Regions from separate parts of the Nocardioides sp. DN36 genome, predicted to be linked through region 3. Evidence: predicted binding sites of a transcription regulator. Region 3 holds the regulator's gene; each other region holds the start of a gene.

Region 1 (9,560 bases), 1.1 Mb from region 3:
CAGCGCCGCAGCCACGAGCGCGATGATCGTGACCGTCAGCGGGAACATGCCGAGGTGCGCGGACGCGCTCTCGTTCCCGAAGTCGAGGTCGAGGACGAGGTCCGCCCCGAAGGTCGCGGCCAGCAAGGTCGCCACCAGCGTGAGGCCGTTGTCGACACCGAAGTCCTCGGGCTTGGACATCAGGGCCAGCAGGGTGGAGAGCACGCCCGCGACGCCGAGAGCCGTGGCCGCGGTGAGGCCGGCGCCCAGCCAGTTGCCGACGAGGACCCGCTGCCAGTTGACCGAGGCCAGCGAGGGGGCGGTCGGCCCCTGGTGTGCGCGCTGTTCCGGATCCGGGGGTGAAGTCTGGGGCGCACCTTGGGGGGCGCCGTACGGCGCACCAGCCGGCGGCGGGGGCAGGACGGGCGGCGCGGCCGGGGGCGCCGTGGGAGGCGCCGCCATCGGGGCCGTGGGCGGAGCCGCGGGAGGAGCCGTGGGCGGAGCCGCGGGCGGGGCCGCGGGAGCGGCTGCCTGCAGCGGGGCGGTCGGGGTGTCCGAGCCGAGGGGCTGGCCGCAGCCGCCGCAGAAGCGACTCGTCTCAGGGTTCTCGGAGCCGCAGTGGGCACAGGTGGGCATGGGTTTCCCGTCATCACAGGTGAGATGTGTCGCGCGGAAGGCTATCCCGCGGGCACCCCGCCCAAACCCACGCGGCGCGCGGCCGGCGTACGCCGTTCTGAGGTGGATCCGCCCTCAGGCGGGCGCGCCCCGCAGCGTCACGTCGCTGATCGGGGTGTAGTTGCGCGCCGCGCGGCCCTTGCCCGGCTTGGAGACCGAGAGCAGCCGCAGCGTGACGGTGCGGGTGGTGACCGGATCGATGCGCAGGGTCTGCATCTGCATGGTGTCGCGCAGGCCCTGGGTGACGGTCGTGCCGTCGTCAAAGGCCCACTCGACCGTGAGGACGCGACGGTTGCCGTGGTACCAGTCCAGGCTGCGGCCGCGCTGGTCGGCGGCGACCTTGGCGTAGCCGTTGATCATGCCGACCGCGGTCAGCCGGGTGTCGGCGGGGAGCTCGAAGGTGATCTCCTCGCCCGAGCCGTCGCCGGCCATCCGCCAGCAGGTCGAGGCGACGCCGTCGAGCATGTTGCGGGCGTCGTAACGGACCATGTTGCCGCTGGTGTCCTGGTTGGGGGGCGCGGTCGCGGGCACCTTCGCGGTGGCCTCGCGCGCCAGGTCGCCGGGCTCGCCGGACGGTTGGTCGGGCGTCGGGGTGGGCTGCTTCCCGGAGCCACCGGGCTGCTTCTCGGCGGCCGGCCTCGCGCCGGCGCCCGCGGGCTGCTCGTCGTCACCGCCGAGGAGCAGCCAGCCGCCGAGGGCAGCCACCAGCGCCAGGACGGCCGCGCCGACCGCCCACGGGAGCCAGCCGCGGCCTCCACGCCGGCGCTGGTCGGCGGCCGGCTCGGGGGCCGGGACCACCTCGTCGGCGAAGAGAGGGAAGCGGGGGCCGTCGCCGCCCGTCGCAGGTGGAGGCGGTGCGGTGGGCGTGCCGGCGGGCCGCGGGCCGGCCGGAGGCGGGCCCGTCGGCCGCGGCGCGGCCGGTCCTGCGCCCGGGGGTGGCGTGGTCGGGGGTGGCGTGGTCGGGGGGACTGTGGTCGGGGGTGGCGTGGTCGGCACGGGCGGGATCCGACGGGTCGTGGTGCCGTCGACCGCGGGCCGCTCCGCGGTGCCGGTGCGCCAGTCATCGGGGGTGTCCACCTGGAGCCGCGGGATCTGCCGAGTGCGTTCGTCGTGGTCCTCGGCGACGTCGGCCCGGTGCTGCCCGGCGCCCGCGGCCGCAGCCTGGGGTCGGGGCTCCTGCGCCTGGGCGCCACACGCCGTGCAGAACCGGCCACCGCCGAGCTCGTGCCCGCAGCTCGCGCACGTATCCACGTCACCCTCCTCCGGTCGATCTGGTCCGCAGGCCAGCGTAGGGGAGTGCCTGATCCCGGGCCGCGGCTGTCTCCGCGGGCGGGCATCGGGGGCGGGTGGTAGGGGCGCTCGCCGGGTGCCGCCGGCTTCGGCTCCGGTCGTCGCCCGGCTTACGGGTCGGCGCTGCCGACGACACCTTGGCCTCCGTCCCGGCTCGGTGGTTGAGGTGCGAGGAGCGCCAGCGACGAAGCCTCGAAACCCCGCCGGCGGATCGGTGCCGCCGACCACCACCTCGGCCTCCGTCCTGGGCCGGTGGTTGAGGTGCGAGGAGCGCCAGCGACGAAGCCTCGAAACCCCGCTCAGGATGCACGACCCTCCGGCTTCCGTCCCGTCTCGGCGGTTGAGGTGCGAGGAGCGCCAGCGACGAAGCCTCGAAACCCCGCCCGGCGGATCGGTGCCGCCGACCACCACCTCGGCCTCCGTCCCGGGCTCGGCGGTTGAGGTGCGAGGAGCGCCAGCGACGAAGCCTCGAAACCCCGCCCGGCGGATCGGTGCCGCCGACCACCACCTCGGCCTCCGTCCCGGGCTCGGCGGTTGAGGTGCGAGGAGCGCCAGCGACGAAGCCTCGAAACCCGCCCAGCCGATCGGCGCCGCCGACGACCACCTGGGCCTCCGTCCCGGGCTCGGCGGTTGAGGTGCGAGGAGCGCCAGCGACGAAGCCTCGAAACCCCGCCCAGCCGATCGGCGCCGCCGACGACCACCTCGGCCTCCATCCCGGGCTCGGCGGTTGAGGTGCGAGGAGCGCCAGCGACGAAGCTTCGACAACCCCGCCCAGCGGATCACGTTGGGAGGGACTCGCGCGGTCTCCCCAGCCCAGAGATTTTACTCGAAAACATGCTCGGATAGTTGTAGAATGAGGCATGGCCGTTGACCCGACCCCGATCATCCACCCGATGGTGGGTGACGTCGGCGCGCTCGCCGCGCAGGTCGGGTTCCTGGCCGAGTACGACCCCGCCTACCTCGATGCCGCCGACAAGGAGGTCATCCTGGAATGGCTGGACCGGGCCGCCGAGCAGCTGGCCGCGATCCAGGCGCGGGTGTTGGCGAACGCCGAGGACCTGGCCGTCGCGACCGGGGACCGCAACGTCGCCGCCTGGGCCGAACGCACCCGGTGTGCGGACTACTCGACGGTGGCGCGCCAGGCCCGGCTGGGGCAGGCGTTGGACCGCCGTTGGCCCCAGCTGCAGGCCGCGTGCCTGGACACCCGCGTCAACCAGGCCCAAGCACAGGTGATCGTCAAGGCGCTGGACGGGCTGCCCGACCGGCTCGGCCCCGAGCTGAAGGCCAAGGCCGAGGCCCACCTGGTCGAGCAGGCCGCGCACTTCAGTCCCCGGGCACTGAAACGGCTCGGCGAGCACCTGTTGGAGGTCCTCGCCCCCGAGATCGCCGACGCCGAGGAGCAGCGGAAGCTGGAGGCCGAGGAGCGTGCCGCCCGCCGGACCACCCGGCTCACCATGCGGGTGCGTGGGGACGGGTCCACCGACATCGCGATCAGGGTCCCCGACCACGTCGCGTCCCGGTTGAAGGTCTACCTCGAGTCCCTCTCCGCACCCCGCCGTCAGGAACAGCACACTGGTGACAGTGAGGTGGAGCAACTCCCGTACCCGCGCCGGCTCGGGGAGGCGTTCTGCACCCTCCTCGAACAGCTCCCCACCCAGGCGCTCCCGCAGCACGGCGGCACCGCGACCACCGTAATGGTCACCATCGACCTCGACCAGCTCACCACCGGCCTCGGCGCCGCGGGGCTGGCCACCGGCGACCGGATCACCGCCGCCGAGGCCCGCCGGCTCGCCTGCACCGCCCAGATCATCCCCGTCGTCCTCGGCGGCGACTCCGAGATCCTCGACCTCGGCCGCTCGCGCAGGCTGTTCTCACCCGCGCAACGCAAGGCCCTGGTCATCCGCGACCGACGCTGCCGCGCCCAGGGCTGCGAGATCCCCGCCGCCTGGTGCGAAGCCCACCACGCCGAGACCCCCTGGGCGAAGGGCGGCAAGACCGACCTCAAGGACGGCGTACTCCTCTGCAACTGGCACCACCACCGCGCCCACGACCAACGCTTCACCACCGACCGGTTGGCCAACGGAGACGTCAGGTTCACCAGACGCACGTAGGCCGACCGCCGACCAGCGCAGACACAGATCCGACGGACCCGCAGCCGTGGCCCGCCGTACTCACGCGCCCGCAACCTGGCCGTGGCCGATGTGCCGCGAACGCTCGCCCTGCGCCCTAGGCTCCGGTCATGCCCGAGGACGTCGAAGCCGTGATCACCGAGCTCTTCGCCCGCCCGGCGCACGAGAAGCCGCGGGCCCGACGTCGGTCTGCACGCCGGCTGGATGGCATGGACCGGCTCGACCTCGGCGTCATCGCCGTCGACTACGGGGACGAGGATCACGCGTTCCAGATCACCGTCGAACGCGTGCCCCGTCACCGGTGGGAGCCCGAGCAGTCGTTGCGCATCGGTCACGTGGACGGGGTCGATGTGGAGCTCGTCGGGGTGACCGTCGACAACTTCGTGCACGTGCACCTGGTCGCTGTGCGTTCCGACGAGCGCGACCGGCTCACCCGGGGCTACAACGAGGCAATGGAGTGGTGGGCTGCCACGCCCAGGGAGGCTCGTGGAGAACTGCCCGAGGACCCGGCCGGCCGCCTGGCACGGATCACCATCAGGATCACGGACGATCTCGGCACGGTGTACGGCCTTGACGGTGGCGGATTCGGTGGGACGGGGACCGAGTGGGATGCGCGCCAGTCCTACCGCCCCCGACCGCCGGCCGATGCTCATGAGCTGTACCTCGAGCTGGCGGCTCCCGGCATGGCGGCGATCTCCCTGACGGTGCCCTTGCGATAGCGCGCCCGGACTGCGTGGCCGGCCCGTGTGACGAAGGCCCCGTGACGGCGACCCCCACCCGGATCACGATGGTGGAAACGCAGCACCCCGGGAAGGAGTCGAGATGAAGGCCATCGTGCAGCACCGCTACGGCGGGGCGGACGCGCTCTCAGTGGGGGAGGTGCCTCGACCCGACGTGGGTGAGCACGATGTCCTCGTCCACGTGGTTGCCGCCGGGGTGGACAGGGGTGCCCTGCACTTCATGACGGGGGAGCCCTACCTCATGCGGCTCGGGACGGGTCTGCGCTCTCCCCGGCAGGAGGTGCCCGGCGTCAGCTTCGCCGGTCGGGTCGAGGCGGTCGGCAGGGACGTGACCCGGTTCCAGCCCGGGGACGAGGTCTACGGCGCCGCGAAGGGTGCGTTCGCGGAGTACGTCGTGACTCCGGCGGACAAGGTGGCGACCAAGCCTCAGGGGCTCAGCTTCGAGGAGGCCGCGGTGCTGCCCTACGCGGCGTTCGCCGCCGTGCAGGCCGTGCGTGACCACGCTCGCGTGGTTCCCGGCGACCACGTGCTGGTCGTCGGCGCCACCGGCGCCGTGGGGAGCATCGCGGTCCAGACGGCCAAGGCGCTGGGCGCGGAGGTCACCGGTGTGTGCGGCACCCGGGGCATGGGCGTGGCCACGTCCTTGGGCGCCGACCACGTCATCGACTACACCCGCGAGGACTTCGCCGCCGGCGACCGCCGCTACGACGTCATCATCGACGTCTTCGGCCGCACTCCGGTCAGGCGGCTGCGGCACGCGCTGAATCGAGGGGGCCGTCTGGTGATCGTCGGCGGAGAGGGTGATCGGTGGATCGGGGGCATGAACCGGCAGCTCGCGGCCGCCATGCTCTCGCCGTTCGTCAGCCAACGTCTGGGCTTCTTCGTCGCGAAGGAGGATTCCCAGACCCTGGAGGCGGTCAACGACCTCGTCGTCGCCGGGAAGGTCCGCCCGGTGCTGGACCGCAGCTACCCGTTGGTCGCGGCCGGTGACGCCGTCAGGCGGTTGCAGGAAGGGTCGGGGTCGGGGCGGGTCGCGCTGGTCGTCTGACCACCGCGGGCCGCTCGCCCGGCCGGCGACGGAACCGTCACCAACGTCCCTGCCGAGTACACCTAGCCGCGGATCCGCTCGCGCGCGTCCAGCCGCCCGACGACGGGCGGCAGCCGGCGTACCGCCTGGGCCAGCTCGCGCAGCTCGGTGCCCTGCAGCGCCTGCGGTCCGTCGCACAGGGCGGTCTCCGGATCGGGGTGCACGTCCACGATGACCCCGTCGGCGCCGACCGCGATCGCCGCCCGGGAGAGGGGCACGACGAGGTCCTTGCGCCCGGCCGCGTGCGAGGGGTCCACGATGATCGGGAGGTGGCTGGCGGCCTGGACGACCGGTACCGCGGAGATGTCCAGGGTGTTGCGGGTGGCCGGCTCGAAGGTCCGGATCCCGCGCTCGCACAGGACCACGTCGAGGTTGCCGCGCTGGGCGATGTACTCCGCGGCCATCAGCCACTCCTCGATCGTGGCCGTCATGCCGCGCTTGAGGAGCACCGGCTTGCCGGCCTCGCCCACGGCCTGGAGCAGGCCGAAGTTCGCCATGTTGCGGGTGCCGATCTGCAGCATGTCCGCGTGCTCGGCCACCACCGGCACGTCGCGGGCGTCGACCACCTCCGTGACGACCGGCAGCCCGGTGGCCTCTCGGGTCCGGCTCAGGATCCGCAGCCCCTCAAGGCCGAGCCCCTGGAAGGCGTACGGCGAGGTCCGCGGCTTGAACGCGCCCCCGCGCAGCAGGGAGGCCCCGGCCGACTTCGCCATCCGGGCGGTCTCCAGGGTCTGCTCCGCGGTCTCGACCGCGCACGGCCCCGCGAGCAGCGTGAACGTGTCCGGGCCGATCGGCACCTGGTGGCCCTCCGGACCCACCCACACCGTCGACCGCTCGGGGTGGTGCTGGCGGCTGACCAGCTTGTAGGGGTCGGAGATCCGGTGCACGTCCGCGACGCCGGGCAGGGTGCGCAGGTTGAGGTGGTGGAAGGAGTCGATGTCCCCGACCAGGCCGATGATCGTGCGCACCACACCGGTGGAGACGAAGGCCTCGCCGCCGACCTCCTCGACCCGCGCGACCACGCGCGCGATGTCCTCGGGGGTGGCGTCCGGCGACATGACGACGACCATGGGCGGAGTCCTCTGCTTCGGGGCGACCACGTCGTCGGGGTCGGGGTACGTCGTCCCTGACGCTAGGCGAGGCAGGTGCGGCGCCGCCGGGGGAGCCCATGATGTGGACCCGCGCGGGCCACGGGTCAGACGGTGAGGTGCTGGACCTCGCCCTCCACCTTGCGACGCGGCGCCAGCTCGACCACCAGCATCGCGGCGAGCACGAGCAGCCCGCCGGTCAGCATCCGCAGGGTGAACGACTCGCCGCCGAGCAGGACCGCGAAGAACGCCGCGAACACCGGCTCCATGCTCATGATGATCGCGCTGCGGGTCGGCGGCAGGTGCGCCTGCGCCCACGTCTGGCCGAGCAGCGCCAGCGCCCCCGCGAACAGCGCCATGTAGACCAGCGACAGCCAGTCGGCGCGGGTCTGCGGCAGCACGATCCCGTCCGGCGCGGTCGCGGTCAGGCACACCAGCGCGATCACGACCAGCTGCACGATCGACATGCCGAGCGCCTCGTGCGGGGTGGACCAGGCGCCCAGCCCGACGATGTGCAGGGCGTAGAGCCCCGCCGCGACCAGGGTGATCGCCTCGCCGTACCCGACGGAGAGCCCGTTGAGGGTGAGGACGGCCAGCCCCGCCATTGCCAGCAGGACCGCACCCCAGGTCACCGCCGTGATCCGGGTCCGCAGCAGCACCGCCGCGAACACCGGCGTCAGCACGACGTACATCCCCGTGATGAAGCCCGACACGCTTGCGGCGGTGTGCGCCAGGCCGGCGGTCTGCAGGATCTGCGCGACGCCGTAGAGCAGCCCCAGCACGACGGCGCTGCGTCGTGCCCGGGGTGAGAGCCGCCCGACCGCGCGCGGCGCGACCACCAGGACCGCCACGCTGGCGACCGCGAACCGGACCGCGAGGAAGTCCAGGGTCGGGACCCGCTCCAGCAGGTCGTGGATCAGGAAGAACGTCGATCCCCACATCGCGGTGATCGCCAGCAGCGCACCGGTGGCGAGCAGGGAGGTACGACGGTTCATCCGGCGGCGGTCAGCGTCAGGGCCTGCCGGCGCAGCTGCTTGAGCAGCGGGATGTCGACGTTGTCGGCGTCCCGGGAGCCCGGCGTCTCCAGCACGAACGGCACGCCCGCCGTCGCCGGGTGGGCGAAGAGCTCCTCGAACGCGCCCGTGCCGATGTGGCCCTGGCCGATCAGCTGGTGCCGGTCCTTGAAGGCGCCGCGCACGTCCATGGAGTCGTTGGCGTGCACCAGCCGCAGCCGCCCGGGCCCGCCGATCTCGACGATCCGGTCGACGGTCGCGGTCGCGCCACCCGGCTCGTCGAGCGGGGCACCCGCCGCGAAGACGTGGCAGGTGTCCAGGCAGATGCCCGCCTTGGGGTGGCGGTCGAGCGCGGCCAGGTAGGGCTCGAGGTCGTCCACGCCCGCGCACAGGGACCGGCCCTGGCCCGCGGTGGGCTCCAGCAGCAGCCACGGCGCGTCGTCCCCGGCCACGGCGTCCAGCAGCGGCAGCAGGCCCTCGCGGACCTGCCGCATGGCGGCGGCGTACCTCGCCTCGCCCTCGGCCGGGTCGGTGGAAGGGTCGACGAACGAACCGGTGTGCACGACGACGCCCTCGGCGCCGATCTCGGCGGCACGCCGCAGGTTGTGGGCCACCGACGCGACCGACTTCTCGTAGGTGGCGGGCGTGGGGGAGCCGAGGTTCACCAGGTACGGCGCGTGGATGAAGGCCCGCATCCCGCGGCGCTCGAGCTCGGCCCGGAAGCGCGCGTCGTCGGCGGGCCTGCCGGCGCTCAGCGCCCAGCCGCGCGGGTTGCCGACGAACACCTGGATGGTCTCGCAGCCGAGCAGCTCGGCGTTGGCCAGCGCCCCGTCGACGAGCCCCTTGCCGACCAGCACGTGGGTGCCGATCGGGTTGCGGGCAGCGTGGTCCACGGTCGGGTCAAGGGGCATGGGAGAAGCCTAGGTCGGCGCGTCGGGCCGGACGGAATCGCCCTCAGCGGCCGGGCCGGCGCGGTCGCGACCGGGGTGGGATCAGAGGATGGAGAGCGTGATGGTCGACCCCTTGGGCACCATCGAGCCCGACCCCGGGTCGACCGAGTAGACGTAGCCGACACCGATGTAGTGGTCGTTCTCCTTCACCTCGACCTTGAAGCCGAGCGCCTCGAGCTTCGCGGTCGCGGCCTCGACACCGCTGGCGACCAGGCCGCCGGGGACCTCGACGAGCTCGGGCCCCTTGGACACCACCAGCGTGACGGTGTCGCCCCGGTGGAGCGTGCCGCTCGTGGGCGTCTGGGAGATCACGTCACCCTCGGGGACGGTGTCGGAGAACTCCCCGGAACCGCGGTCGACCTCGAGGCCCTTGGCCTGGAGCGCCTGCTCGGCCCGGTCGGCGTCCTTGCCGGTCCAGTCGCGGACCTTGATCGGCCGCGGGCCCTTGCTGACGATCAGGCTGACCGCGGTGTCCGGCCGCAGCGTGGTGCCGGCCTTCGGGTCGGTGCCGAGCACGGTGCCGTCGGGCACGGTCTCCGACCAGCGCTCGATGGTGCGGCCGTAGGACAGGTGGGCGCCCAGGATGGCGTCCTGGCCCTCGTCCTCGCT
Region 2 (9,560 bases), 2.1 Mb from region 3:
GACCGCCGTGCTGGCGGCCACGAGGGTCACCACCAGACCGGCGGCGTAGTCGCCCCCGAGCCCGACCCGGTCCAGGCCCACGAAGACCAGCAGCGCCCCCGGCGGGTGGCCGGCGACGTGCGTCGGCCAGTTGTCCGGCGCGGCGTACGGGATCCGGTCCACGAACTCCTGCAGCATCGCGTGCACGTCGGTGGTCGTGCGCGCGGTCTGCAGGTACTCGTCGTCGTTGCCGAGCACGCGCGAGATCCCCGAGGAGCCGTCCACGTACGCGAGCGAGAGCAGCCACGCCAGCCCGGCGGCGTACGACGTCGCGAGCAGCCCGCGCCAGGGCAGCCGCCGTGACAGCGACCCGGCGTACCCCCAGGCGAGCAGCGCCAGCACGACCGCGGGGAGCGTCCCGGGACCGACGCCGGGGTCCCAGAACCCGTGCAGCGGTGGCAGGACCCGGTCGCCGTGCAGCCGGGCCCGGACGTCCCAGTCGAGCAGTGGAGGCACGGCCAGCGCGACGGCGACGAGCAGGAGCGCGGCCCCGAGGCCGAGCCACGGAGCGACGGCGCGGTGGGTGACCGCGGGGGCGCGCAGCTCGGTGGTCGCCATGCCCGTCACCCTAGGCGGGGTGCCCCGACCCATCCGGTTCCGGCGAGGCCCGTCACGACTCCGTAAGCATTGGTGCCCCTGCGCCCACCCCTGGTGCCTCTACCGTCGAGGCCATGGAGCCCGTCTGCGACCTCGTCCTCCCTTGCCGAGACGAGGCACCCGCCCTGGCAACGCTCCTCCCGCGCGTGCCGGACGCGTTCGTGGTGATCGTGGTCGACAACGGCTCACGCGACGGCACCGCCCGGGTGGCCCGGGAGCTGGGCGCCACGGTGGTCGTCGAGGACGTCCCGGGGTACGGCGCCGCCGTGCACGCCGGTCTGCTCGCCGCCCGTCACGACCACGTGGCTTTCATGGACGGTGACGGATCCTTCGACCCCGACGAGCTGCTCCCGATGCTGGACGACGTGCGCGCCGGCCGGGCCGACATCGCGGTCGGTCGACGGCGTCCGGTCCGGTCCGGGGTCTGGCCCTGGCACGCCCGCGCCGGCAACGCCCTGATCGTGGCGTGGCTGCGCCGACGGATCGGGATGCCGGCCCGCGACATCGCCCCGATGCGGGTCTGCCGCCGGGTCGACCTCCTGGCGCTGGACGTGCAGGACCGGCGATTCGGCTACCCGGTCGAGCTGCTGGACAAGGCGACCCGAGCCGGCTGGCGCTTCTCCGAGCGCGAGGTGTCCTACCACCCGCGGGCCGAGGGGACGCGCTCCAAGGTCTCGGGGTCCGTGCGCGGCACCGTCCGCACCGCCAGGGACTTCTGGAAGGTGCTCTCGTGACCGGCCCGCGGATCCTCGTGCTGGCCAAGTCCCCGGTGGCCGGTCGGGTCAAGACCCGGCTGGGTGCCCACGTCGGGCTCGACGAGGCGGCGGCGATCGCCGCCGCCGCGCTGCTGGACACGCTGCGCGCCTGCACCGAGGCGGTCGGCGCGAGGTCCTGCCACCTCGCCCTCGCCGGCGACCTGCGCGACGGGGTCCGCGGCGACGAGGTCACCCGCGCACTCGACGGGTGGACGGTGCGGCCCCAGCGCGGCCGGGGGTTCGCGGCGCGGCTGGTGAACGCCCACCTCGACCTCGCGACGGGCACCGGCCCCGTGGTCCAGATCGGCATGGACACCCCGCAGGTCACCCCGCAGCTGCTCGTCGACGCCGCCCGCGGCACCATCGAGTACGACGCCGTGCTGGGCCCGGCGGAGGACGGCGGGTGGTGGGTGCTCGCCCTCGACGACCCTCGCCACGCCGCGGCCGTCGCCGACGTGGAGATGTCCACGCCGCGCACCCACGACGACACCCGTGAGGCCCTCACCGGCGCCGGCCTGCGCGTGGGCACGACCACGGTGCTGCGCGACGTGGACACCGCGGCCGACGCGGACGCGGTGCTCGCGCAGGCTCCGGACGGCCACTTCGCACGCGCCTGGAGCGCCGTACGGAGCGTGCGCCCGTGAGCACCGACTTCTCGCCGGTCGACGACGTGCGCGACGAGGGCCTCGACGAGTCCTTCTCCGCTGTCTTCGCCCGCGCGCTGCAGGGAGACCCCTGCGAGGTGGTCGGCGTCGGGCAGGAGCCCCAGCCGCTCCCGGTGGCCAGCTGGACCGGAGCGGCGGACGCCACCGACGCGACGATGCTCGCCCACTGCGTGGGTCCCACGCTCGACATCGGGTGCGGACCCGGTCGGCTCACCGCCGGCCTCGCGGAGCTGGGCCACGTGGTGCTGGGCATCGACGTGGTGCACGAGGCCGTGCGGCAGACCCGGGAGCGCGGCGTCAGCGCGATCGTGCGCGACGTCTTCGACGCCCTGCCGGGGGAGGGACGCTGGTGCAGCGCGCTGCTGGCCGACGGCAACGTCGGCATCGGCGGCGACCCGGTCGCGCTGCTGCGGCGCGTGCGGCAGCTGCTCGACCCGCGCGGCCGGGTGGTGGTCGAGCTCTCCCCGCCGGGCGCGGGCGTGCACTCGATGTGGGCCGTCCTGCACTCCGGGGCGTCCCGGTCCCGCCCGTTCCGCTGGGCGGTGGTGGGCGTCGACGCGATCGCCGAGGTCGCCGCCGCCGCGGGGCTGGCCGTGCAGGGCACCCATGCCTGCGCCGGCCGCTGGTTCGCGGTGCTGGAGGACCCGACATGAGGATCCCCGCCGACTCCGACTTCACCTCGCGGCTGCGCAGCGCGGCCGTCACCGCCCGGGTCGGCCTGTGGCTCGGGATCTGCTTCGGCGTCGCCTTCGTGACCGGGGTGATCAGCCACTACGCGCAGGTCCCCGACCAGCCGGTGCCCTTCCCGACCAGCCCGGCCTGGGGCTACCGGCTCACCCAGGGCCTGCACGTCGTCGCCGGCACCGCCGCCGTGCCGCTGCTGCTGGTGAAGCTGTGGACCGTCTACCCGCGGCTGTTCCTCCGGCCTCCGCGAGGCCTGCGGAAGCTGGCGATCGAGGGCGCCGAGCGGGCGTCGATCGCGGTGCTCGTCGCGGCGGCGATCTTCCAGCTGGCCTCGGGCCTGGCCAACGCCGCCCAGTGGTACCCGTGGGCCTTCTCCTTCCGCGCCACCCACTACGCCGTCGGCTGGGTGGCGATCGGCGCCCTCGTGGTGCACGTCGCGGTCAAGCTCCCGGTGATCCGACAGGCGCTGGGAGCCGACGTGGAGTCCACCGCCCTCGACCGGGCCGGGGCTGTCGAGCCCGGCGCGCTCACCCGGCGCGGCCTGCTGCGCACCACGTGGCTGGCGGGCGGCGTCGCCGTGCTGGCCACCGCCGGCAGCACGGTGCCGCTCCTGCGCCGGGTCTCCGTGCTCGGCGTGCGCTCGGGCGACGGGCCGGGCGGGGTGCCGGTCAACAAGTCCGCCCGCGCCGCCGGCGTCACCGCGACCGCCACCGACCCATCGTACCGCCTCACCGTGGCGTACGCCGACCGCGAGGTCACCCTGGACCGCGCCCGGCTCGAGGCCATGGAGCAGGCCACCCACAGCCTGCCGATCGCGTGCGTCGAGGGGTGGAGCGCCGGCGCGACCTGGACCGGCGTGCGGGTCCGCGACCTGCTCGACCTCGTCGGGGCGCCGCGGGGGAGCGACGTGCTGGTCGTCTCCCTGCAGGAGCACGGCCCCTACCGCCAGACGCTGCTGCAGTCGGGCTTCGCCGACGACGACCGGACCCTACTGGCGCTGCGGTTGCACGGCGAGACCCTGGCGATCGACCACGGCTACCCGTGCCGACTGATCGCGCCCGACCGGCCCGGGGTGCTGCAGACGAAGTGGGTACGCCGGCTGGAGGTGCAGGCGTGACCGCGCGACTGCTCACGGGCACGGTCGGCGTGCTGATCGGTGCGTACGGCGTGTGGTTGCTGCTGAGCCGCCAGGACGCAGGCCGGCTCGGGGACGCCGCGACCTGGCTGGCCGCCGGTGTCGTGCTGCACGACGTGGTGCTCGCACCCCTGGTCCTCGTCCTGGCCGCGATCGCCGTCCGCGCCCTCCCGTGGGCGGCGCGCGGCCCGGCGACGGTCGCGCTCGTCGTGCTCGGCAGCGTGACGCTGCTGGCGGTCCCGGTGCTCGGCCGCTTCGGTGCGCGGGCGGACAACCCGACGCTGCTTGACCGTCCCTACGTCGCCGGCTGGCTGGTCCTTGCCACACTGGTGCTGGTGGCCGCGGTCGTCGCCACCGTGGTGCGCGCTCGACGTGCGGGTGCCGCTCCGAGCCGGGGAAGGAGGCCGCGTGTCGAGGGTCCTCGTCGTTGACGACGACCACACCGTGCGCGAGGTGGTCGTGTCCTACCTGCGCGCCCACGGCCACGACGTGCTCGACGTCGGGGACGGTGAGGCGGCCCTCGTCTCGATGCGGGACGCGCCCGCCGACCTCGTGGTCCTCGACCTGATGCTGCCCGGCATCGACGGGCTCGAGGTGTGCCGACGGCTGCGGGAGACCGGCGACGTGCCGGTGATCATGCTGACCGCGCTCGGCAGCGAGACCGACCGCGTGGTCGGTCTCGAGCTGGGCGCGGACGACTACGTCACCAAGCCGTTCAGTCCCCGCGAGCTGGCGCTGCGGGTCGACTCGGTGCTGCGGCGTACGGAGACGGCTCCGGCCGCGCCCGAGCTGCTCACCGACGGCGACCTGGTCGTCGACGGTGCCCGCCACACCGTGACCCGGGCGGGCAGCCCGCTGGCGCTGACCGCCCGCGAGTTCGACCTGCTGCGCTTCCTGGTCGCCCACCCGGGGGTCGCGTTCTCCCGCGACGACCTGCTCCAACAGGTGTGGGGCTGGTCGATCGGGGACAGGTCGACGGTGACCGTGCACGTGCGGCGGCTGCGCGAGAAGGTCGAGCGCGACCCCACGAGGCCCGAGCGCCTGCTCACCGTGTGGGGCGTGGGCTATCGCTGGGAGGCTGCCGGATGAGCTCCGACCAGCTGCAGATCGTCCTGGTGTCCGCCGCCAGCGCCGCCGCCGTGGGCGCCGTCGGGCTCGGCGTCGCCTGGCTGCTGCGGCACCGCTCGATCCGCTGGCAGCTCGGGCTGGTGGCGCTGGTCGCGGTGCTGTCGGTGCTGGCGGGCGTCCTGGCCACGTCCGAGCTGATGTTCATCTCCGACCACGACTGGGGCGTGGTGAGCCTGGTCGCCCTGGTCGCCGGCGTCGTCGCGGTGGCGGTCGCGCTCGCGCTCGGCGCAGCCATCGTGCACTGGTCGGCCGCGCTGCGCGAGGAGGCCCGGCGGATGGCGGAGCACGGACGCTTCGTCGCCGGCAGCCGCGGGCCCAGCGAGTTCCAGGCGCTCTCCGAGGAGCTGGCCCGCACCAGCGAGCGTCTCGAGGAGGCGCGCGTCCGGGCGGCCCGGCTCGAGGAGTCGCGGCGCGAGCTGGTCTCGTGGGTCTCGCACGACCTGCGTACGCCGCTCGCCGGGATGCGTGCGATGACCGAGGCGCTCGAGGACGGGCTGGCCGCCGACCCCGCCCGCTACCACCGTCAGATCCGCGCCGAGGTGGACCGCATGGTGCGGATGGTCGACGACCTCTTCGAGCTCTCCCGCATCCACGCCGGGGTGCTGCGGCTCAGCCCCGAGGCGGTGGTGCTCGGCGACCTGGTCAGCGAGGCCATCGCCGGCGCGGACCCGGTGGCACGCGCCAGGCGGGTGCGCCTCGGAGGGACGGTCGAGGAGGGCGTCGAGGTGACCGCCGACCCCGCCGGGCTGTCCCGCGTCGTCTCGAACCTGGTCATGAACGCGATCCGGCACACCCCGGCCGACGGAGTGGTCGAGATCCACGGGCGCGCGGTGGCCGAGGGGGTCGAGCTGAGCGTCGTGGACGGGTGCGGTGGCCTGACCGCCGACGAGATGGCGCGCGTCTTCGACGTCGCCTGGCAGGGGGGAGCGGCGCGCACCCCCGACCCCGACGACTCCTCGCACGCCCGGGGCGCCGGGCTCGGCCTGGCCATCGTCAAGGGCATCGTCGAGGCCCACCGGGGGCAGGTGGAGGTCGAGAACGTCGCCGACGGACCGACCGCTGCCGGCTGCCGGTTCCGGGTGGTGCTCCCACGGGTGCCGGGCGAGTCGTCGCGCGAGCCGGTCGCCGACCCCGCCTGAGCCGTCGTACGCCGCCGCCGGCGGTGCCCTGCCCGGGGGAATAGCCCATTTGGGGGGTTCGCTCGTGCCGGGATCGACGAAGAGTGGAGCCGTGGAGGAACGGGGGTTCTCGGACCACGGCGACGGCACCGACGAGCCGTCGGCGTGGCTGGGCGACCACGCCTACGACGCGTGGACGGACGAGGAGGAGGTCCCGGACGGGGACTACCTCCGGGACGACGCCGTTCCCGCGTCGGCCGGCGACGCTGCCCCGGACGAGGACCTCGAGTGGGGCGACGACTGGGACCAGCTCCTCGACGATGACTGGGTCGAGGCACCCGACGAGGACTGGGTCGAAGCACCCGACGGGGACTGGGCCGAGGGGCCCGGGGAGGTCTGGGTCGAGTCAGCCGACGACGCGCACGGGGCTGCGCGGTGGTGGCTGAGCCCGGCGTTCTTCGCCGGCGCGCTCGCCGGGATGCTGGTCGTGGCCCTGGTCTGGTCGCTCGCCGCCGCGGGGTCCGACGGGGAGTCCCGCGCTCCTGCGAACGCCGCCGCGTCGCGCAGGGACCCGGCGCCGTCAACGACTCCGTCGACCACCCCGACGGACGCCCCGACGACGACCGCCACGACGACAGCTGAGCAGCGGCGCGAGGAGCAGTGCGCCGATGCTGCCGCGGCCCTGCACGGCGCGCTCCGCGCCGCCGCGCCCGCCCTGGACCAGTGGGAGGTGCACGTGGGCGCCATGAACCAGCTCGTCTCCGGCGCCATCAGCCTGCAGCAGGCGACGCAGTTCTGGAACCGGACGCGCGTCGGGGCGCACCAGCGCCTGGCCCGGTTCCGGGCCGCCGACCGGGGCCTCGCCGACCGGGCCGGGGCCTGCGCCCCGGCGGACGGACAGGAGGACGCCTCCGCCGCCCTGCGTTCCTGTGCCCGCGTCGTGGCCCACGACCAGCAGGCGCTGGACGCCGCGCGGACGTCGATCGACACCTGGGAGCACCACGTGCACGACATGGAGATGCTCCGGTCGGGACGTCTCTCACCGACGGCGGCGACGCAGATGTGGCTGGCCAGCTGGAAGCAGGGCGTCCGGGAGCCGGACGCCTACCACGCGACGCTGCACGCCCGGCAGTCCCAGTTGTGCGGCGGCTGACAACGGCGACGCACGCGGCCGAGCCTCGGCACCCGACACGCCCATCACGCCTACGTGAGTCGAACACGTGTTCGGGCTAGGGTGTGTCCACAGGTGACGCGCAGGTCGACGTCGTCCCCAGCAGTCCGGCCCCGGACCGGCACTGTCGGCGGTCCCGTCTAGCGTCTCGCACGACGATGAACACGACGACGACATCCCAGACGAAGCGACCACGACGTGGGGCGGGGAAGCCCCCGAAGGAGAAGAACGACATGGCTGGTGGAGACCGCGACAAGGCTCTCGACACCGCGCTCGCCAACATCGAGCGCCAGTTCGGCAAGGGTTCGGTCATGCGGCTCGGCGACGAGACGCGCGCCCCGCTCGAGATCATCCCGACCGGCTCGATCGCGCTCGACGTGGCGCTCGGGCTCGGCGGTCTGCCCCGCGGCCGCGTGGTGGAGATCTACGGCCCGGAGTCCTCCGGAAAGACGACGGTCGCCCTGCACGCGGTGGCCAACGCCCAGCGTGCCGGCGGCATCGTGGCGTTCATCGACGCCGAGCACGCCCTCGACCCGGAGTACGCGAAGAACCTCGGCGTCGACACCGACGCGCTGCTGGTCTCCCAGCCCGACTCCGGTGAGCAGGCGCTGGAGATCGCCGACATGCTGATCCGCTCCGGTGCGCTCGACCTGATCGTCATCGACTCGGTGGCCGCCCTGGTGCCCCGCGCCGAGATCGAGGGCGAGATGGGTGACAGCCACGTCGGCCTGCAGGCCCGGCTGATGAGCCAGGCGCTGCGCAAGATGACCGGTGCCCTGAACAACTCCAAGACCACCGCGATCTTCATCAACCAGCTGCGCGAGAAGATCGGCGTGATGTTCGGCTCCCCGGAGACCACGACCGGTGGTCGGGCGCTGAAGTTCTACTCCTCGGTCCGCCTCGACGTGCGTCGCATCGAGACGCTCAAGGACGGCACCGACATGGTCGGCAACCGCACCCGCGTCAAGGTCGTCAAGAACAAGGTCGCCCCGCCGTTCAAGCAGGCCGAGTTCGACATCATGTACGGCAAGGGCATCAGCCGCGAGGGTGGCCTGATCGACGTCGGCGTGGAGGCGGGCCTGGTCCGCAAGGCCGGTGCCTGGTACACCTACGAGGGCGACCAGCTCGGCCAGGGCAAGGAGAACGCCCGCAACTTCCTGCGCGACAACCCCGACCTGGCCAACGAGCTCGAGAAGAAGATCCTCGAGAAGCTCGGCGTGGGCCCGACGGTCGACGCCGAGGCCCCCGCCGACCCGCTGGGTGTCGATGACTTCTGAGTCCCGCAGGACCCGTTCGTCGGGCTTCGACGACGATCGGCCCGCGCCCTCGTGGGCCGGAGACGTCACCGCCGGGGTGGACGCGTGGACGCAGCGCGCGGCCACGCCCGCCCCGGCGGATGTCGGGGCCGAGCGGACGTCGTCGCGGCGCGGCGAGCGGCCGGGCCGGCGGCGGGCCGGACGGACGGATCCACCCCCACCCGACCCGAAGGCGGGCGGGCCGGAGGCCGATCCCGAGTCGGTCGCCCGCAAGATCCTGCTGGACCAGCTGACCGGCCAGGCCCGCAGCCGCAAGGAGCTCGGCGACAAGCTCGCGGCCAAGAACGTCCCCGCCGAGATCGCGACCCGGCTGCTCGACCGCTTCGAAGAGGTCGGCCTGGTCGACGACGAGGCGTTCGCCCGGTCGTGGATCGCCAGCCGACAGCCCGGCAAGGGGCTGGCCCGCCGGGCCCTCGCCCAGGAGCTGCGACGCAAGGGTGTCGACGACGAGGTCGCCCGCGAGGCGCTCGACGAGATCGAGCCGGCGGCCGAGGAGGAGGCGGCTCGGGCACTGGTCCGCAAGAAGCTGCGCTCCCTGGCCCGGGTCGACGACACCACCGCCACCCGCCGCCTCGTGGGGATGCTCGCGCGCAAGGGCTACGGCTCGGGCCTGGCCTTCGCGGTGGTCCGCGAGGAGCTCGCGGCGAGCGGTCGCGACCACGATGAGGACCTCCCCGGCCCGGGGCTCTGACAGTGCGGCAGACTCCCGTCATGACCGACCGGGAGACCCTGACCTGGGAGGCGTTCGGCGCCTCCGTGCGCGACCTCGGCCAGCAGGTCGTCGACGACGGCTTCGACCCCGACCTGATCCTCTCGATCGCCCGCGGCGGACTGGCCCTCGGCATGGGCCTCGGCTATGCGCTGGCGGTGAAGAACCTCGCCGTGGTCAACGTCGAGTTCTACACCGGCGAGGACCAGCGGCTCGACATGCCGATCATGCTGCCGCCCACCC
Region 3 (9,560 bases):
CCTCGACCAGCCGCCGCACCGCCTCCTCGGAGAGCGCGGAGAGCGTGCCGTCGTCGCCGACGCCGGCGTTGTTGAACCACGCGGTGAGCTCGCCGTGGCGCGTGGCCTCCGCGGCGGCCGCAGCGTGGGCGGCCGGGTCGCGGACGTCGAGCGCAAGACCGAGCACGGCGCCGATCTCGGCGGCCGTCCGCTCGGCAGCGGGCCCGTCCACGTCGGTGACGACGACGGCGTGGCCACGGGCGACCATCTGCTCGGCGATCCCCCGCCCGATCCCGCGGGCACCTCCGGTGACGACACAGCTCGAGGCAAAGGGCATGGCCGGAGTCAACCAGATGCGTCATGCGCAGACGGCCCGTCCCGGCGTACGTTCCGAAGATGGCCAGCGACCCGCGCGCCGACGCCGTCGAGGTGAACCTCGCGGAGTTCCACCGCGTCCTGGCCACCTCCCCGCTCGTCACGACCGGGACCGACCCCGACGTCACGACGTTCCGGACCGGACTGCCGCACCCGCTCTTCAACGACGTCGTCGGCGCCCGGTTCGCCCCCGGGACCGAGCAGGCACGCGTCGAGGAGACGGCGGCCCCGTTCATCGAGGCCGGGCTCCCGTTCCTGTGGTGGTGCGGCCCGTCCACCTGGTCCGAGGCCCTGGACCGCGCGCTCACCGGGATCGGCGCCCACCGCGAGGACAGTCCGGGCATGCACGTCCCCCTCGTCACCGAGGAGCACGGAGCCGAGACGAGCGCGGTGCCCGGCCTGGAGATCGCGCTCGGCACCGACGCGTCGGACCATGACGTCGCGCGACTCATGTGCGAGGTGTTCGAGATCCCCGGCTCCCTCGCCGCACCTCTCCGGGACTGGCTGACGGTCTTCGACCCGGCCTGCCTGGTGCACGCCGTGGCGAGCCTCGACGGCGAGCCCGTCGGCTGCGGCTCGGTGTGGATCACCGGACGCACGGCGGGCATCTACGACGTCGCGACGCTCCCGCAGGCCCGCAGGCGCGGTGTCGGGTACGCCGTCACGGCCGCCCTGATGCGCGAGGGACGGAGGCGTGGGTGCGACGAGTCGATCCTGGTCGCGAGCAGCATGGGGCGACCGGTCTACGAGCGGCTCGGCTACGTCGAGGTGTGCACCATGCCGCAGTACGTGTGGGCCCCCGACGACGCCTGATCACCCCCGTCACGACCCGCGACACGCCTTCGAACAGATGTTTGAATCACCCAGTCGATTTGGCTAGCGTGGTCCCCACTCGCCCGGGGCGCCCCGGAGCGTCCGCCGCAGAGCCTGGAGGCAGCCGCATGGCCACGAAGAAGTCCGACAAGGTCACCCAGCTTCCCGACGGCCCGCCCGACGCCACCGGCCTCACCCCGCGCCAGCAGCGCGTCCTGACCACGATCAGGAACTCCATCGAGAAGCGCGGCTACCCGCCGAGCATGCGCGAGATCGGCGACGCCGTCGGCCTGACCAGCTCCTCCAGCGTCGCCCACCAGCTCAAGGTGCTCGAGGAGAAGGGCTTCCTCAAGCGCGACCCCAACCGTCCCCGCGCCATCGAGGTGTTCCTGCCCGAGGTGATGGCCGCCCGCCGGTCGATCTCGGCAGCCGACGAGACGATGTACGACGAGACCGGCGTCGGCGACGCCGTGCCCGCGGCGCAGTACGTCCCCGTCCTCGGCCGGATCGCGGCCGGCGGCCCGATCCTCGCCGAGGAGCGGATCGAGGACGTCTTCCCCCTGCCCAAGCAGCTCGTCGGCGACGGCCAGCTCTTCCTGCTCGAGGTCTCCGGCGACTCGATGATCGACGCCGCCATCTGCAACGGCGACTACGTCGTCATCCGCCAGGAGCAGACCGCGCAGAACGGCGAGATCGTGGCGGCGATGATCGACGGCGAGGCGACGGTGAAGACCTTCCAGCGCAAGGACGGCCACGTCTGGCTGCTCCCTCACAACGACGCCTACGAGCCCATCGACGGCACCCACGCGACCATCCTCGGGAAGGTCACCGCGGTCCTGCGGCGAATGTGACCCCGAGGTAATAATGAGCGGGCTTCAGGGGGAGGTCAGGGGCATACTTGATAGCGATGTGCCCTGCCTGACCTGAGAGTGGACCCGTGAGCATCCCGAGCATTCCCGCGATCGTGGGTATCCGTAAGCGATACCCGCGTCTCGTGCGCGGCGTCCTCGAGCTGGCGCTGGTCCTGAGCCTGTGGGTCGCCTACAGCCTCTCGCGCCTCTTCGCCGACGCCGCGATGGGCCCTGCCCTGGCCCGCGCCCACGACCTCCTCCACATCGAGCGGCACCTCGGGATCCACTGGGAGGTGCCCCTCAACCATCTCTTCACCGACAACGACGTCATCGGGCTGATCGGCAGCTACTGGTACGCCACGCTCCACTACGTCGTCACCGCCGCCGTGCTGCTCTGGCTCTACCGGCTCGGCTCGCGCTGCTACATCCCGGCCCGACGGGCGCTCGCGATCGGCACCATCATCGGCCTGGTCGCCTACCTCCTGATGCCGACCGCCCCGCCGCGGTTCATCGAGGGGTACGTCGACGTGCTCAGCCTGCACGCCGCCGACGGCTGGTGGAGCGCGGACGCCTCCGCGCCGCGCGGCCTCGGCGGGCTCACCAACGAGCTGGCCGCGTTCCCGTCGCTGCACGCCGGCTGGGCGCTGTGGGTCGCGATCTCGCTGCAGCGGCACGCCCGCTGGCACTGGCTGCGGGTGCTCGGCTGGCTGTACGCCGCCGGCACCGCCGTCGTCATCGTCGGCACCGGCAACCACTGGGTGATCGACGTGGTCGTCGGCTGGCTGGTCGTGGTCGCCGGGTGGCTGGCCGCGGAAGGCATGCCCGCGCCGGTCGACGACGACGAGCTCGACCGCGAGCTCGACAGCCTGACCGCGACCCAGGGCTCGGCCGCGGCCGCCGCCGACTGACTCTCCCCGACTGGCTGCCCCGCTGACTCCCCGGCGACGCCCGGGTGAACTGACGGTGCTCACACCCCGCGCGCCGTCACCCCCACCCGGTCCCGTGCGTTGAGGACGCGTGAGCACCCCACGCGCCGCCACCCCGAAGCCCCTGCGAGCCCGGCCGCTGCCGCGGCGTACCGTCCTCGCGACCGGCGCCGCCGGCGGCGTCCTCGCCGGCCTCGCGCCGACCGCTGCACCGGCGACCGCGCAGGCCTCCCCGGCCCGGGAGGGTGGTGGCGCGTTCCGGCACGGCGTCGCGTCCGGGGACCCGCTCCCCACCGCCGTGGTCATCTGGACCCGGGTCACGCCCACCCCGGCCAGCACCCCCGGCTCCGGGAGGGGGCCGCGGGTGCGCGTGGCGTGGGAGGTGGCGACCGACGCACAGTTCCGCCACGTCGTGCGCAGCGGCAGCTTCGCCACCGGCCCCGAGCGCGACCACACCGTCAAGGTGGACGTGAAGGGGCTCGACCCCGCCCGGTGGTACCACTACCGGTTCCGCTGGGACGGCCACACCAGCCGGGCCGGGCGCACCCGCACCGCCCCGACACACGACGCCACCCCCGACCACCTGCGCTTCGGTGTCGTCTCCTGCGCGAACCTCCAGGCGGGCTGGTTCAGCGCCTACCGCGGGCTCGCCGCCCGCGACGACCTGCACGCGGTCGTGCACCTCGGCGACTACCTCTACGAGTACGGGCCGGGCGAGTACGGCTACGGCCCGGACGACCGTGACATCCGCAGCCACCAGCCCGCCCACGAGATGGTGTCGCTGGCCGACTACCGCCAGCGGCACGGGCAGTACAAACGCGACCCCGACCTGCAGGACCTGCACGCGAAGTACCCCTGGATCGTCACCTGGGACGACCACGAGACCGCCAACGACGCCTGGCGGGACGGTGCGGAGAACCACACCCCCGGCCACGGCGCCGGCGGCGAGGGCAGCTACCGGGACCGCCGGGCGCGGGCGCACCGCGCGTACGACGAGTGGATGCCCGCCCGGCTCGACGGCAGCGTCCGCGTGGGTGACGGCGACCGGCTCTTCCGCCGGCTCCGGTTCGGCACCCTCGCCGAGCTCAGCATGCTCGACCTGCGCAGCCACCGCGACCGCCAGGTCCAGCCGGTCGCCCCCACCCCGGTGCCCGACCCCGATCCCGCGGTGAGCGACCCGGACCGCACCATCACCGGCCGTCAGCAGATGGACTGGCTCAAGGACTCGCTCTCGCACGACGCCGTGCAGTGGAAGGTCGTCGGCAACCCGGTGATGATCGCGCCGGTGAACTTCGGGGCGATCCCAGACGACCTCGTCGACCCGGTCAACGACGTCACCGGACTGCTGCCGGCCGACGGGGCGCCGTACAACGTCGACCAGTGGGACGGCTACACCGACGACCGGCGCGAGGTCTTCGCGCACATCCGCCGGCACCAGGTCAGCGACGCGCTCTTCATCACCGGCGACATCCACTCCGGCTGGGCCGCCGAGCTGCCGTACGACGCCTCGACCTACCCGCTCGGGGAGTCGGCGGGGGTGGAGTTCGTGTGCACGTCGGTGACCTCCAGCAACCTCAAGGACATCACCGGCTCGCCCGCCCGGACGACCAGCGTGCCGGTCGAGGAGGCGATCAAGGCCAACAACCGGCACGTGAAGTACCTCGACTTCGACAGCCACGGGTTCTCGGTGCTCGACCTGACCGCCGACCGTGCCCAGATGGACTGGTTCGTCATCGGCGACCGGGCCGACCGCGACACCCCGATCACCTGGTCCACCTCGTGGGCGACCCGGACCGGCACCGGACGCGTCGAGGCGGTCGACCGCCCGGTGGGCTCCTGATGTGCGGACCTGAACGACCGTCCGGTGCGTTCGTCGCCGGCCTCGAGCAGGCGCGGGCCGGTCGCCGCACCCTGTTGTCGGCCGGGCTCACCGCCGGCGCGTCCGGGCTGCTGCTCTCGAGCCTGCCCGGCGCCGCGGCTGCGACCACCGGCCGCAGCCGGCACCGCAAGCGGGCCTACGTGCTGGTGGTCGACGGCTGCCGCCCCGACGAGATCGACGGCCTGCTGACCCCGCACCTGCACGCCCTGCGCGAGCGCGGGCTGCGGTTCCCCCGCGCCACCTCACTGCCGGTGATGGAGACGATCCCCAACCACGTGATGATGATGACCGGCGTGCGGCCGGACCGCTCGGGCGTGCCCGCCAACGCGATCTACGACCGCGGGCTCGGCGAGGTCCGGACCATGGACCGGGCCACCGACATCGCGGCGCCCACCGTGATCGGCCGGCTGAACCGGCACGGGCTCACCACCGGCACCGTGCTGAGCAAGGAGTACCTCTACGGCGTCTTCGGCACCCGCGCCACGCACCGCTGGGAGCCGGCGCCGGTCGTGCCCGTCTCCGGGCACGCACCCGACCAGTTCACGATGGACGCCGCCCTCGCCATGGTCGACCGGCTCGACCCCGACTTCATGTTCGTCAATCTCGGCGACATCGACCGGTTCGGCCACGCCGACCTGACCGGGACGACGCTGAAGCTGCAGCGGCGGGCGGCCCTCGCCGACACCGACCACCAGGTCGGGCGGTTCGTGGACATGCTGCGGTCCACCGGTCGCTGGCGGCACTCGATGCTGCTCGTGCTCGCCGACCACTCGATGGACTGGTCGACCCCGGACAAGGTGGTCAGCCTCCAGGCACCGATGGACGCGGACCCGCTGCTCGCCGGTCGCGTGCAGATCGCCGACAACGGCGGCGCGGACCTCCTCTACTGGACCGGCCCCGCCCGCGACCGGGACCGGGCGGTGGACCGGATGCGGGCGATCGCCCACGCCCACCCGGGCGTGCTCACCGCGCACGACCGGCGGGAGCCGAGCCTGCGCCTGGGCCCCGAGGCCGGCGACGTCGTGGTCTACTGCCGCGCCGGCTGGCGCTTCAGCGACCCCGACCCGGTGACCGACAACCCGATCCCGGGCAACCACGGCCACCCCGCCACCCGGCCGATCCCGTTCTTCGTCGCCGGCGGCCACCCGCGGGTCCCCCGCGGGGTCTCCGACCCGGCCCGGGCGCACACCGTCGACGTCGCGCCCACCGTGGCGTCGTTCTTCGGCGTGGGCGCCCCGCGAGGCGGCTGGGACGGGCACGCGCGGCTCTGAGGGACGCGGACGTCATACGAGACGTGGCCTCTAGCCCCCACTTCGTACGACGCTACGGTCCGCGCAGGCTGCCCGTCAGCTCCCGGCGAGCCGGGCCAGGGCCTTGCGGACGACCGCGGGGTCGGTGGTGGTCCACATCGGCGGCAGGCTGGCCTTGAGGAAACCGCCGTACCGCGCCGTCGCGAGCCGCGGGTCGAGCACCGCCACCACGCCCCGGTCGGTGGTGGTGCGGATCAGCCGCCCGGCGCCCTGCGCCATCAGCAGCGCGGCGTGGGTCGCGGCGACCTGCATGAAGCCGTTGCCGCCGGCCTTGTCGGCGGCCTTCTGCCGGGCGCTCATCAGCGGGTCGTCGGGCCGCGGGAACGGGATCCGGTCGATGATCACCAGCTGGCAGGTGTCGCCCGGGACGTCGAGTCCCTGCCAGAGGCTGAGCGTGCCGAACAGGCAGGTGTGGGGGTCGTCCACGAACTGCTTGGCCAGCTCGGGCAGCTGCGCGTCGCCCTGCGCCAGCGTGGTCAGGTGCGGGAGCCGCTCGCGGACCGCCTCCGCGGCCGCCTCGGCGGCGCGCCGGCTCGAGAACAGCCCGAGGGTGCGCCCGTCGGCCGCGTCCACCAGCTCGCAGATCTCGTCGAGCTGGGCCTTGCCGAGGCCGTCGCGACCCGGCGGCGGCAGGTGGCGGGCGACGTAGAGGATCGCCTGCTGCCCGTAGTCGAACGGCGAGCCGACGTCGAGGCCGCGCCAGGGCAGCGCGCTCTCGGAGGTGGCGCCGCCGACCGCCTGGCCGTCGATGATCCGCTCGCTGGGCTTGAGCCCGACGCTGGTCGCCACCGAGCTGAAGTCACCGCCCAGCATCAGGGTCGCCGAGGTGAAGACCACGGTCTTGTCGGTCAGCAGCTTGTCGCGCATCGGGCCCCACACCTGCAGCGGCGCCACGCAGAGGCGCGGCGGGATGCGATCGCCGCCCTCGCTGAGCCACAGCACGTCGGACTCGAGGTCGGCGGCCATCCGCTCGGCGTTCGCGAAGACCTCCTGGACCGACCCCTTGGCCTGGGTCCGGCCCGCGTCGGCGTCGCTGGAGTCGCCCTCCTTGGGGTACGCCGAGAGGCAGGCCCGCGCGGCATCGCGCACCAGCACCAGCGCGTCACCGAGGTGCTGCGGCAGCCGCTCGAACCGGCCGGGGTCGGACTCCCCGATCGCGTCGCGCAGGGCATCGGCGGCGTCGGCGAGGTCGTCGGCCTCGGAGCCGTCCACGAACCGCTGGGAGCGCCGGGCGGCCCGCTCGACGTCGCCAGCGCTCAGCTCGTCGGTGGCGGCCTGGGTGACCCGCTGCACGAGCTCGTGGGCCTCGTCGATGACCACGACGTCGTAGTCCGGGATCATCGGCACCCCCTCGATCGCGTCGATCGCGAGCAGCGAGTGGTTGGTGACGATGAGGTGGGAGCGGTGGGCCTTCTCACGCGCCAGCTCGACGAAGCACTCCTGGCCGAACGGGCACTTCGCGGCGCCGAGGCAGTCGCGGTGGCCGACGCTGACCTGGCGCCACTCGCGGTCGGTGTGCCGCGGGGCGTTGTCGCGCTCCCCGCTGCCGCCGGACTCCGCCTCCTCCTCGGCCCACGCGCGCAGCTCGAGGATCTTCTGGCCCATCGACCCGCTCGGCATCTCCACCAGCGCGCCCTGGTCGTCGGGCACGCCCTCGCGGATCCGGTGCAGGCAGGCGTAGTTGGAGCGGCCCTTGAGCACGGCGTACGACGCGTCGACCCGGTCACCCACGGCCTCGACCAGGCGCGGGATGTCGCGCTCGACCAGCTGGTGCTGCAGGGCCAGGGTCGCGGTGGCGACCACCACCCGCTGGTCGTGCAGCAGGCTGGGGACCAGGTAGGCCAGCGACTTGCCGGTGCCGGTGCCGGCCTGCACCAGCAGGTGCCGGCCGTCGGTCATCGCCTCGGCGACCGCCTCGGCCATCTGCACCTGCCCGTCGCGCTGCTTGCCGCCGAGCGCGGTGACCGCCGAGCCCAGCACCTCGCGCACACCACCGGCCGCGGTCGTGTCCGGGGTCGTCTCCGGGGTCGGCGCGGGGCTGGTGGAGGGGGCGGTGGGTGGCACCCGAGAACCCTAACCGCGGGCACGGACAGCGTGCTGCGGCCGTCCCCAGGGCAGGAGTCCTCCCCGGTGTCGGGGCGCGGGGCTAGGGTGCCAGGGGACCAGACGACGAGGGGGAATCGTGACGGACCACATCGAGGTGCACACCGACGACGGGCGGACGCTGGAGGTGCTCACGGGGGGCGACCCCGACGGCCTGCCCTGGCTCTACCACGGCGGCTCGCCCACGGCCGCCGTGCCGTACCCGACGTTCGACGAGGTGGCGCGCTCGCTCGGGCTGCGCCTGGTGACCTACTCCCGGCCCGGCTACGGCACCTCCACGCCCTACTCGTGGTCCGCCGGCCCGCCGCGCATCGTCGACGACGTCGCCGACTCGGTGCGGATCCTGGACCACCTCGGGGTCGACGAGTTCGTGACGCTGGGCTGGTCCGGCGGCGGCCCACGCGCGCTCGCCTGCGCCGCCGAGCTGCCGGACCGCTGCCTGGCCGCCGCGACCCTGGCCGGCGTGGCGCCCAAGGGTGTCGAGGGGCTGGACTGGTTCGAGGGGATGGCCCCGGAGAACCGCGCGGAGTACGCCGCCGCCGAGCAGGGACCCGAGGCGTACGCCGCCTACCTCACGGAGGACTTCCTGCCGATCCTGCAGGCCGAGCCCGGCCAGGTGGCGGCCGCGATGGGCGACCTGCTGACCCCCGTGGACGCGGCCGCGTTCACCGACGCCCTCGGTGACTACCTGGCCCGGAGCATGCACCACGCCGGCGCGCAGGGCGTGATCGGTGCCCGCGACGACGGGCTGGCCGCGACCAGCCCGTGGGGGTTCGACCTCGACTCCATCCGGGTGCCGGTGGCGGTGTGGCAGGGCCGTCAGGACGCGATGGTGCCGTTCACCCACGGCGAGTGGCTGGCGGCGCACGTGCCCGGGGCCCAGGCGCACCTCTTCGACGACGAGGGACACGTGTCCCTGGCGGTGAAGATCGAGGAGATCCTCCGCGACCTCAGGCGGCTGGCCGGCCGCTGACCAGCACCGGCTGCCGGGCCGGGTGCTGGGCGATCCGGGCCGCGACGGCATCGCCGAACGCCTGGTGGGAGGCCGGCGTCAGGTGCAGGTCGTCACCGAGGTAGTCCAGCGCGAGGTCGGAGGTGCCGACGTACGCCACGCCGTACTCCTCGGCGAGGCCGGCCAGCAGCGCGTCCACCCGCGGGACCGCGCCGGCGCGTGAGGGTGCGCTGACCGGCCCGACCACGACCACCGGGTGCCCGTCGAGCGCCCGCATCAGCCGAGCGAAGCCCGCGGTGATCGCGCTGGTCGGCTGGTCGAAGTCGTTGAGCCCGCCCTCGACGACCACCAGGTCGGCGCCGCCGCGCACGG

What was found. Region 3 encodes LexA, which represses DNA repair genes until DNA is damaged. Its sites were predicted from a motif close to TCGAACANNTGTTCGA; they were not measured.
Region 1: a site for LexA is predicted at 2,771-2,786, ahead of ACZ43H_RS10915 (HNH endonuclease signature motif containing protein). Genes of this name have one in related genera too.
Region 2: a site for LexA is predicted at 7,334-7,349, ahead of recA (recombinase RecA). Genes of this name have one in related genera too.

What each region holds. Positions count from the first base shown of each region.
Region 1 is NZ_AP043823.1:2,086,112-2,095,671, reverse strand. It holds gene ACZ43H_RS10925 (zinc-ribbon domain-containing protein) at 1-615, opposite strand, end outside; gene ACZ43H_RS10920 (NADase-type glycan-binding domain-containing protein) at 730-1,905, opposite strand; gene ACZ43H_RS10915 (HNH endonuclease signature motif containing protein) at 2,805-4,055, shown strand; gene ACZ43H_RS10910 (hypothetical protein) at 4,184-4,792, shown strand; gene ACZ43H_RS10905 (NAD(P)-dependent alcohol dehydrogenase) at 4,896-5,861, shown strand; gene aroF (3-deoxy-7-phosphoheptulonate synthase) at 5,924-6,970, opposite strand; gene ACZ43H_RS10895 (DMT family transporter) at 7,096-7,983, opposite strand; gene ACZ43H_RS10890 (deoxyribonuclease IV) at 7,980-8,912, opposite strand; gene pknB (Stk1 family PASTA domain-containing Ser/Thr kinase) at 8,994-9,560, opposite strand, start outside.
Region 2 is NZ_AP043823.1:1,049,432-1,058,991, forward strand. It holds gene ACZ43H_RS05975 (hypothetical protein) at 1-597, opposite strand, end outside; gene ACZ43H_RS05980 (glycosyltransferase family 2 protein) at 711-1,370, shown strand; gene ACZ43H_RS05985 (TIGR04282 family arsenosugar biosynthesis glycosyltransferase) at 1,367-2,035, shown strand; gene ACZ43H_RS05990 (class I SAM-dependent methyltransferase) at 2,032-2,709, shown strand; gene ACZ43H_RS05995 (molybdopterin-dependent oxidoreductase) at 2,706-3,857, shown strand; gene ACZ43H_RS06000 (hypothetical protein) at 3,854-4,306, shown strand; gene ACZ43H_RS06005 (response regulator) at 4,284-4,964, shown strand; gene ACZ43H_RS06010 (sensor histidine kinase) at 4,961-6,142, shown strand; gene ACZ43H_RS06015 (hypothetical protein) at 6,234-7,274, shown strand; gene recA (recombinase RecA) at 7,526-8,569, shown strand; gene ACZ43H_RS06025 (regulatory protein RecX) at 8,559-9,299, shown strand; gene ACZ43H_RS06030 (phosphoribosyltransferase) at 9,320-9,560, shown strand, end outside.
Region 3 is NZ_AP043823.1:3,163,956-3,173,515, forward strand. It holds gene ACZ43H_RS16015 (SDR family NAD(P)-dependent oxidoreductase) at 1-316, opposite strand, end outside; gene ACZ43H_RS16020 (GNAT family N-acetyltransferase) at 376-1,167, shown strand; gene lexA (transcriptional repressor LexA) at 1,296-2,018, shown strand; gene ACZ43H_RS16030 (phosphatase PAP2 family protein) at 2,105-2,926, shown strand; gene ACZ43H_RS16035 (alkaline phosphatase D family protein) at 3,036-4,784, shown strand; gene ACZ43H_RS16040 (alkaline phosphatase family protein) at 4,784-6,094, shown strand; gene ACZ43H_RS16045 (ATP-dependent DNA helicase) at 6,170-8,197, opposite strand; gene ACZ43H_RS16050 (alpha/beta fold hydrolase) at 8,316-9,209, shown strand; gene ACZ43H_RS16055 (SGNH/GDSL hydrolase family protein) at 9,187-9,560, opposite strand, start outside.